Linked DNA regions of Azospirillum brasilense. The protein of the gene in region 1 binds, or shares a complex with, the protein of each later gene. Links are inferred from orthologs where the notes say so. Each region holds a gene or a part of one and is shown in the gene's direction. Other genes may lie near its edges.

What was found.
Region 2: the proteins of AMK58_RS10815 (region 1) and tldD are in contact, whole or in part, in a solved structure (PDB 5NJ9), measured with the Escherichia coli proteins. The link is inferred for Azospirillum brasilense from one-to-one orthologs.

Annotation. Positions count from the first base shown.
Region 1 is NZ_CP012914.1:2,331,881-2,335,144, forward strand. The notes cover bases 199-3,148. They hold AMK58_RS10815 (TldD/PmbA family protein), read left to right. Parts: upstream 199-970; coding sequence 971-2,326; downstream 2,327-3,148. Other genes in these bases: AMK58_RS10805 (DUF3616 domain-containing protein), read left to right, coding at 199-211; AMK58_RS10810 (DoxX family protein), read left to right, coding at 345-794; AMK58_RS10820 (hypothetical protein), read right to left, coding at 2,401-3,148. Also shown: more of AMK58_RS10805, read left to right, coding at 1-198; more of AMK58_RS10820, read right to left, coding at 3,149-3,264.
Region 2 is NZ_CP012914.1:2,060,883-2,064,041, forward strand. The notes cover bases 182-3,026. They hold tldD (metalloprotease TldD), read left to right. Parts: upstream 182-809; coding sequence 810-2,243; downstream 2,244-3,026. Other genes in these bases: AMK58_RS09545 (DUF3422 family protein), read right to left, coding at 182-641; AMK58_RS09555 (glycine cleavage system transcriptional repressor), read left to right, coding at 2,407-2,931; AMK58_RS09560 (YjbH domain-containing protein), read left to right, coding at 3,026-3,026. Also shown: more of AMK58_RS09545, read right to left, coding at 1-181; more of AMK58_RS09560, read left to right, coding at 3,027-3,159. UniProt on the Escherichia coli protein: Metalloprotease involved in CcdA degradation. Suppresses the inhibitory activity of the carbon storage regulator (CsrA).

The DNA of each region.
Region 1 (3,264 bases):
CGACCGGCTGGTCCATCTGTTGAACCTGCCCTACGGCAAGGGCGACGACCACGCGGAGGGCATCGCCTGCGTCCGCCGCGATGGCGCCCCGCCCGCCCTTCTGGTGGTCTATGACAGCCCGTCCAAAGCGCGCCGCCACGGCGCCGGGACCACCGCCGACCTGTTCGCCCTGCCCTCCCGCTACGATCCGGCCAACGCCTTCCGGGCATAAGCTATCGTTCTCACCACAGCAACAATCAGTGCATCATTAAGCGGATTATCCCAAACGCGGACATCGCTATTCTTGGCCTCAGACGACAACGGCCCCGACGCGGGGCGCCACGCTGAGACAAGGAGACCACGCCATGAACGCCAACACCGCCGCCATTGACAACCGCACCGCCCCCTACGCCGCCTTCCTGCTGCGCGTCAGCCTGGGCCTTCTGTTCATCGCCCACGGCCTGATCCTGAAGGTCTTCACCTTCGGCATCGCCGGCACGGTCGGCTACTTCGAGAGCCTGGGTTACCCCGGCCTCTTCGCCTATCTGGTCATCCTCGGTGAGATCGGCGGCGGCCTGCTGCTGGTGGCCGGCGTCTTCACCCGCTGGATTTCGCTGGCCCTGCTGCCGATCCTGATCGGCGCGACGCTTCAGCACACCGGCAACGGCTGGGTCTTCTCGGCCCAGGGCGGCGGCTGGGAGTTCCCGGTGTTCTGGACGGTGCTGCTCGGCGTGCAGGCCTTGCTGGGCGACGGCGCCTTCGCCCTGAAGCTGCCGACCGCCGGCCGCGACACCCTTCAGAGCCGGCTGGCCTGACTCCAACACAGGAACTGACGCACAAATACTGACGAGCGGCGCGCGGGCGGGCACCGGCCCCCAGCGCGCCGCCGCTTTTGTGTGGCAGGCGGACCGGACCTGAGGCGATATGCCCCTTCCTCTTCTTCTCCGGGCTCCCATTTGCTAGACAAGCCGGAGACCTAGCGGAGACCGTAATGCCCGTTTCGACCACCTCGCAACCTGACGTGCTGACCCTGCTGGACGATCTGATCCGCAAGGCGAAGGGCGCCGGGGCCGACTCCGCCGACGCCGTGCTGTTCGACAGCGCCTCCCTGTCGCTGAGCCAGCGTTTCGGCAAGACGGAGAAGCTGGAGCGGTCCGAGTCGGGCGATCTGGGGCTGCGCGTCTTCATCGGCAAGCGGCAGGCCATCGTCTCCTCCACCGACCGCAGCGCCAAGGCGCTGGACGAACTGGTGGAGCGCGCCGTCGCCATGGCCCGCGTGGTGCCGGAGGACCCCTTCTGCGGCCTCGCCGACCCGGAGCAGATCTACACCACGCTGCCCGACCTCGACGTGTGCGACCCGTCGGAGCCCTCGGCCGAGCTGTTGATCGAACGCGCCCGCATCGCCGAGGAGGCCGCGCTGGCGATCGAGGGCGTCACCAACTCCGAAGGCGCTGACGCGGGGTGGAGCCGCTCCACCATCGCCATCGCCGCGTCCAACGGCTTCACCGGCAGTTACGGGGTGTCGCGGCAGTCGCTCTCCGCCTCGGTGCTCGCCGGGACGGGCACGGGGATGGAGCGCGACTACGATTACGACAGCAAGGTCTACGGCTCCGATCTGCGCGACCCGGCGTCGATCGGGCGCGAGGCCGGCGAGCGGGCCATCCGCCGCCTGAACCCGCGCCGGGTCAAGAGCTGCAAGGTGCCGGTGGTGTTCGACCCCCGCGTCTCCCGCGGGCTGCTGGGCCATCTGACCGGCTCGATCAGCGGGCCGAGCATCGCGCGCGGCACCAGTTTCCTCAAGGACAAGATGGGGCAGCGGATCTTCGCCGCCGGCATCACCATCGTCGACGACCCGCATGTGAAGCGCGGCCTGCGTTCCCGCCCCTTCGACGCGGAGGGCATCGCCACCACCCGCCGCAACCTGATCGAGGACGGGCACCTGACCACCTGGCTGCTCGATCTGCGCTCGGCCCGCCAGCTCGGCCTGTCGACGACCGGTCACGCGGCGCGCGGCACCTCCGGCCCGCCGGGCCCGGCCCCGGCCAACGTCTACATGGCCCCGGGCGCCAAGAGCCGCGACGAGCTGCTGGCCGAGATCCCCAACGGCTTCTACGTGACGGAGCTGATGGGGACGGGCGTCAACGGGGTGACCGGCGACTACAGCCGGGGTGCGGCCGGCTATTGGATCGAGAACGGCCAGATCGCCTATCCGGTCACCGAACTGACCATCGCCGGCAACCTGAAGGAGATGTTCCTGAACCTGGAGCCGGCCAGCGACCTGGAACTGCGCTTCGGCATGGACGCCCCGACCATCCGCATCGACGGGCTGACCATCGCGGGCCAGTGACCGCAACGGGCGAGGCGTCTTGCGGCGCCTCGCTCCTCACCCGAACCCGCCGGCCTGCAAGCCGGGACGGGATATCAGACCGTCACGCTCATCGGGCCGCCGGCGCCGCGCACCGACAGGTTGGGCAGGAAATCCCGGAACAGTGACAGGCTCTTCAGGTCGGTCACGTAGCCCGTGCCCTCGCCGCCCATCGTCTTTCCACCGATGCTTTTCATCACATCGGCGGTCTGAGCGCCCTGGGCCTCCAACGCGTCCTTCAGCACCGAGGCCAGCGCGCTGCCGTTGCCCAGCCGCTCCATCTTCCCGCCGGTTTCCTGAATCGTTTTCTCGTAGCTGTACTGGAGCGCGGCCCGCTGGACCGACCAGTTGACCGACTCCTTCTCCTCCTGGCTGGCCTCGTCGAGGAACTTCACCCCGGCGCGGTAGGCGGCGGCCTTGTCGGTGCCGAGAGGGTCGGCGGCGGCCATCGCCTCCTTCTGCTGGCGGGCCATGATGGATTGCGCAGCCTCCTGCTCGTTCTTGGAGAAGGTCCCGTCCTTGTTGCTGGCGATGGCGTGAAGGCTGCGCCGGTCGAAGCCGCCGAACAGCCGCTCCACGTCCTTCCCATTGGGGTCGGAGTAGTTCACCCCCTTGCCTTCCTTCGCCATGGCCGTGTAGGTGGCGTCCAGCGAGTCACGGGCGTCCTGGATGACCTTCGCAAAGCCCTGGAGACCCGGAGTCTGGCTGGTGGTCAGCACCGTGGTGGGCGGCGGCGGCAGGCCGGCGGCCTCGGCCTCCTCCTTGGCGGAGGGCTCGTAGTCTTTGCCCCCTGGGAAGCTCTTGTCGACCTCACCACGCCCGATACCGGGAATGTTCACGTCCGCGGCGTACTGCGCGAGACCATTCGCGTAGAGCTTCCCCTCGAAGCCCAGGTCATACATCAGCTTGGCGGCGGCCTT
Region 2 (3,159 bases), 270 kb from region 1 along the record:
GCCTGGTTGGCCGTCATCGCGTGGTCGGCGATCAGGATGCGCGAGAAGCCGTCGCCATGGATGCGGAAGTCGGTCCAGGCCGTCGCCGCCCGCCCGGAGATGCGCGTCCCGATGTAGCTCGGCGAGCCGAACATCGCCGCCAGCATGTTGGCCGAGGGCTCCGGCGATTCGGCGTCGAGGACGGCGACATGGACGCCGACCATCAACTCGCCCGGGAGCCCGGCCAGCCATTCCTTGGGCACCGCGTTCAGCGCCGGGTCCAGGAAGGGATCGACCAGCACGTTCGCCGGGGACACGGCGTTGGGACGGAAGACGGTCCAGGTGGAGAATTCGGTGTGCCGCTCCCACTTCAGGCGGAAGCTGCCGAAGGAGCCGCTGTAATGGGTGGCCCCGGCGGGCGGACGCGGCACGCCGGCCCAGTCGCACAGCTTCTCCAGATGCAGCCGATCGGCCTCCGACGCGCCCTCTCCCGACAGCATCGCCAGCATGGTGGCGCGCACCGGGGTGGACAGGACCTCCGGCGGGCGGGTGTGCACCTCGTTGGTCAGGGTCACACGCAGGGCGTGGTTCTTCAGGGGGTGGGCCAGGGAGCGCGCGTCTCCGTTGCCGGTGCGGCCCATCGCCAGCGCGTCGTCGGTCATCGCGGCCATTCCCCTTCAAGCCCCCTTTGCCCATGGTCGACGAGCCTTGCCGGATGGACCGCACGTCGCCACACTATAAGTCTGATCTTAGACCACATCGCGGGTGCGGGTGCGAGAGCGCCGGTGCCGCATCGTCGTCCTACGATAGACCGATACCCCGGAGTCCCCATGAGCGCGCTTGCCGTCACCGACGATCTGTTCTTCAACCGCGCCGGCCTGGACCGTTCCCGTGTCGAGGGAGTGGTGGCCGACGCGCTGCGGGGGGCGGACGACGGCGAACTGTATCTGGAATATTCGCAGAGCGAATCGCTGGGCTGGGACGACGGCAAGCTGAAGGCGGCCAGCTTCGACACCACCCAGGGCTTCGGCCTGCGCGCCATCGCCGACGAGGCGACCGGCTTCGCCCACGCCTCCAGCCTGTCCGAGGACGCCATCCGCCGCGCCGCCGCGACGGTGCGCGCCGTCCAGGCCGGGCACGCCGGCACCTTCGCCGAGCCGCCCGCCGGCACCAACCGCGCGCTCTACATCCCGGACAACCCCCTGCCGCTGGTCCCCTTCGAGGCGAAGGTGAAGCTGCTGGCGGAGATCGACGCCTACGCCCGCGCCAAGGACCCGCGGGTGCGGCAGGTCTCCTGCTCGATCAGCGGCGAATGGCAGGCGGTGCAGATCATCCGCGCCGACGGCGTGCGCGTCGCCGACCTGCGCCCGCTGGTCCGGCTGAACGTCTCCGTCGTGGTGGCCGAGGGCGACCGCATGGAAACGGGCGGCCACGGCGGCGGCGGGCGCGTCACCTACGAGCACTACATGCAGCCGGAGACGTGGCGGGCCTTCGTGGACGAGGCGCTGCGCTCGGCGCTCGTCAACCTGTCCTCCGTTCCGGCCCCGGCGGGCGAGATGACCGTCGTGCTCGGCAACGGCTGGCCGGGCATCCTGCTGCACGAGGCCATCGGCCACGGGCTGGAGGGCGACTTCAACCGCAAGAAGACCTCGGCCTTCGCCGGGCTGATGGGCCAGCGCATCGCCGCCCCCGGCGTGACCATCGTGGACGACGGCACCATCGAGAACAGCCGCGGCTCGATCACCGTGGACGACGAGGGCACCCCCGGCCAGTGCACGACGCTGATCGAGGACGGCATCCTGGTCGGCTACATGCAGGACCGCATGAACGCCCGGCTGATGGGGATGCGCCCGACCGGCAACGGGCGGCGCCAGAGCTTCGCCTGCCACCCCATGCCGCGCATGACCAACACCGTGATGCGCCCCGGCGCCTACGAGCCGGAGGAGATCATCAAGTCGGTCAAGAAGGGCCTCTACGCCAAGAACTTCGGCGGCGGGCAGGTGGACATCACCAGCGGCAAGTTCGTCTTCTCCGCCAATGAGGCCTATCTGATCGAGGACGGCAAGCTCGGCCCGGCGGTGAAGGGGGCGACGCTGATCGGCAACGGCCCGGACAGCCTGACCCGCGTGTCGATGATCGGCAACGACACGAAGCTCGACCCCGGCGTCGGCACCTGCGGCAAGGACGGCCAGGGCGTTCCCGTGGGCGTCGGCCAGCCGACCCTTCGCCTGGACGGCCTGACCGTGGGCGGCACGGCGGCCTGATGCTTCCCTTCTCCCCCCTGGGGAGAAGGTCAGGATGAGGGGGGCGCCGAAGGCGCGCCACGCCGACTCATCCGGCGTCTTTCCTCGCCCTGCCGGGCGCATCGCCCCCTCACCCACCCCTCTCCCCAGGGGGGAGAGGGCTTCAGCATCGGAGGTTTCGCCTGTGTCGTCCCTTGCGCTGGTTTCGACCTTCTGCCCCGACCGTGTCGGCCTTGTCTCAGCGGTCACTGGCCATCTGTTCGGGCTGGGGGCCAACCTGCGCGACGCGACCTTCGCGGTGATGGGATCCGGGGCGGAGTTCTCGGCGGTCTGCGAACTCCCCGACGGCGTCCCCGTCGGGGAGGTGCAGGAGGGGCTGGCCAGCCTGCCCGAGCTGACCGGCGCGCAGATCAAGGTCACGCCCTTCGACTTCGATCCCAACCCCGGCCCGCTCGCCCGCATCACCCACCGGGTGGAGGTGTCGGGCGGCGACCAGCCCGGCCTGATCGCCCGTTTGTCGGAAATCTTCACTCAGTTCGAAGCGAACATCGTCCGGCTCGACGCCCAGACCCTGCCGGAGCGGGAGGGCGGGCGCTACGTCATCCGCTTCGCCGTCTCGATCCCCCCGGAACGCGCCGGCACCTGCCTGTCCGCCATTGCCAACACCGCGGAGACGATGGGCCTGACCTGCACCGCCGAACCGCTGTAACCCCTCTCCCGCCCCGGGAGAGGGTTTCTGGTTGCATTCATACGCATGAAAATGCCATGAATCGGGAACCGTACCCGATATTTTCCACCATGGCGTGAATCGCGTTCTCCTCGTCCTGGCGCTGTCTTTCGCCGCCCTGCCCGCTCGGGCGGAGGGGCTTGAGGCGACCCTGTCCGACTGGGGAACCGTCGGGCTGCTTCAGACACCGACCGCGCGCGGCATGCCGGA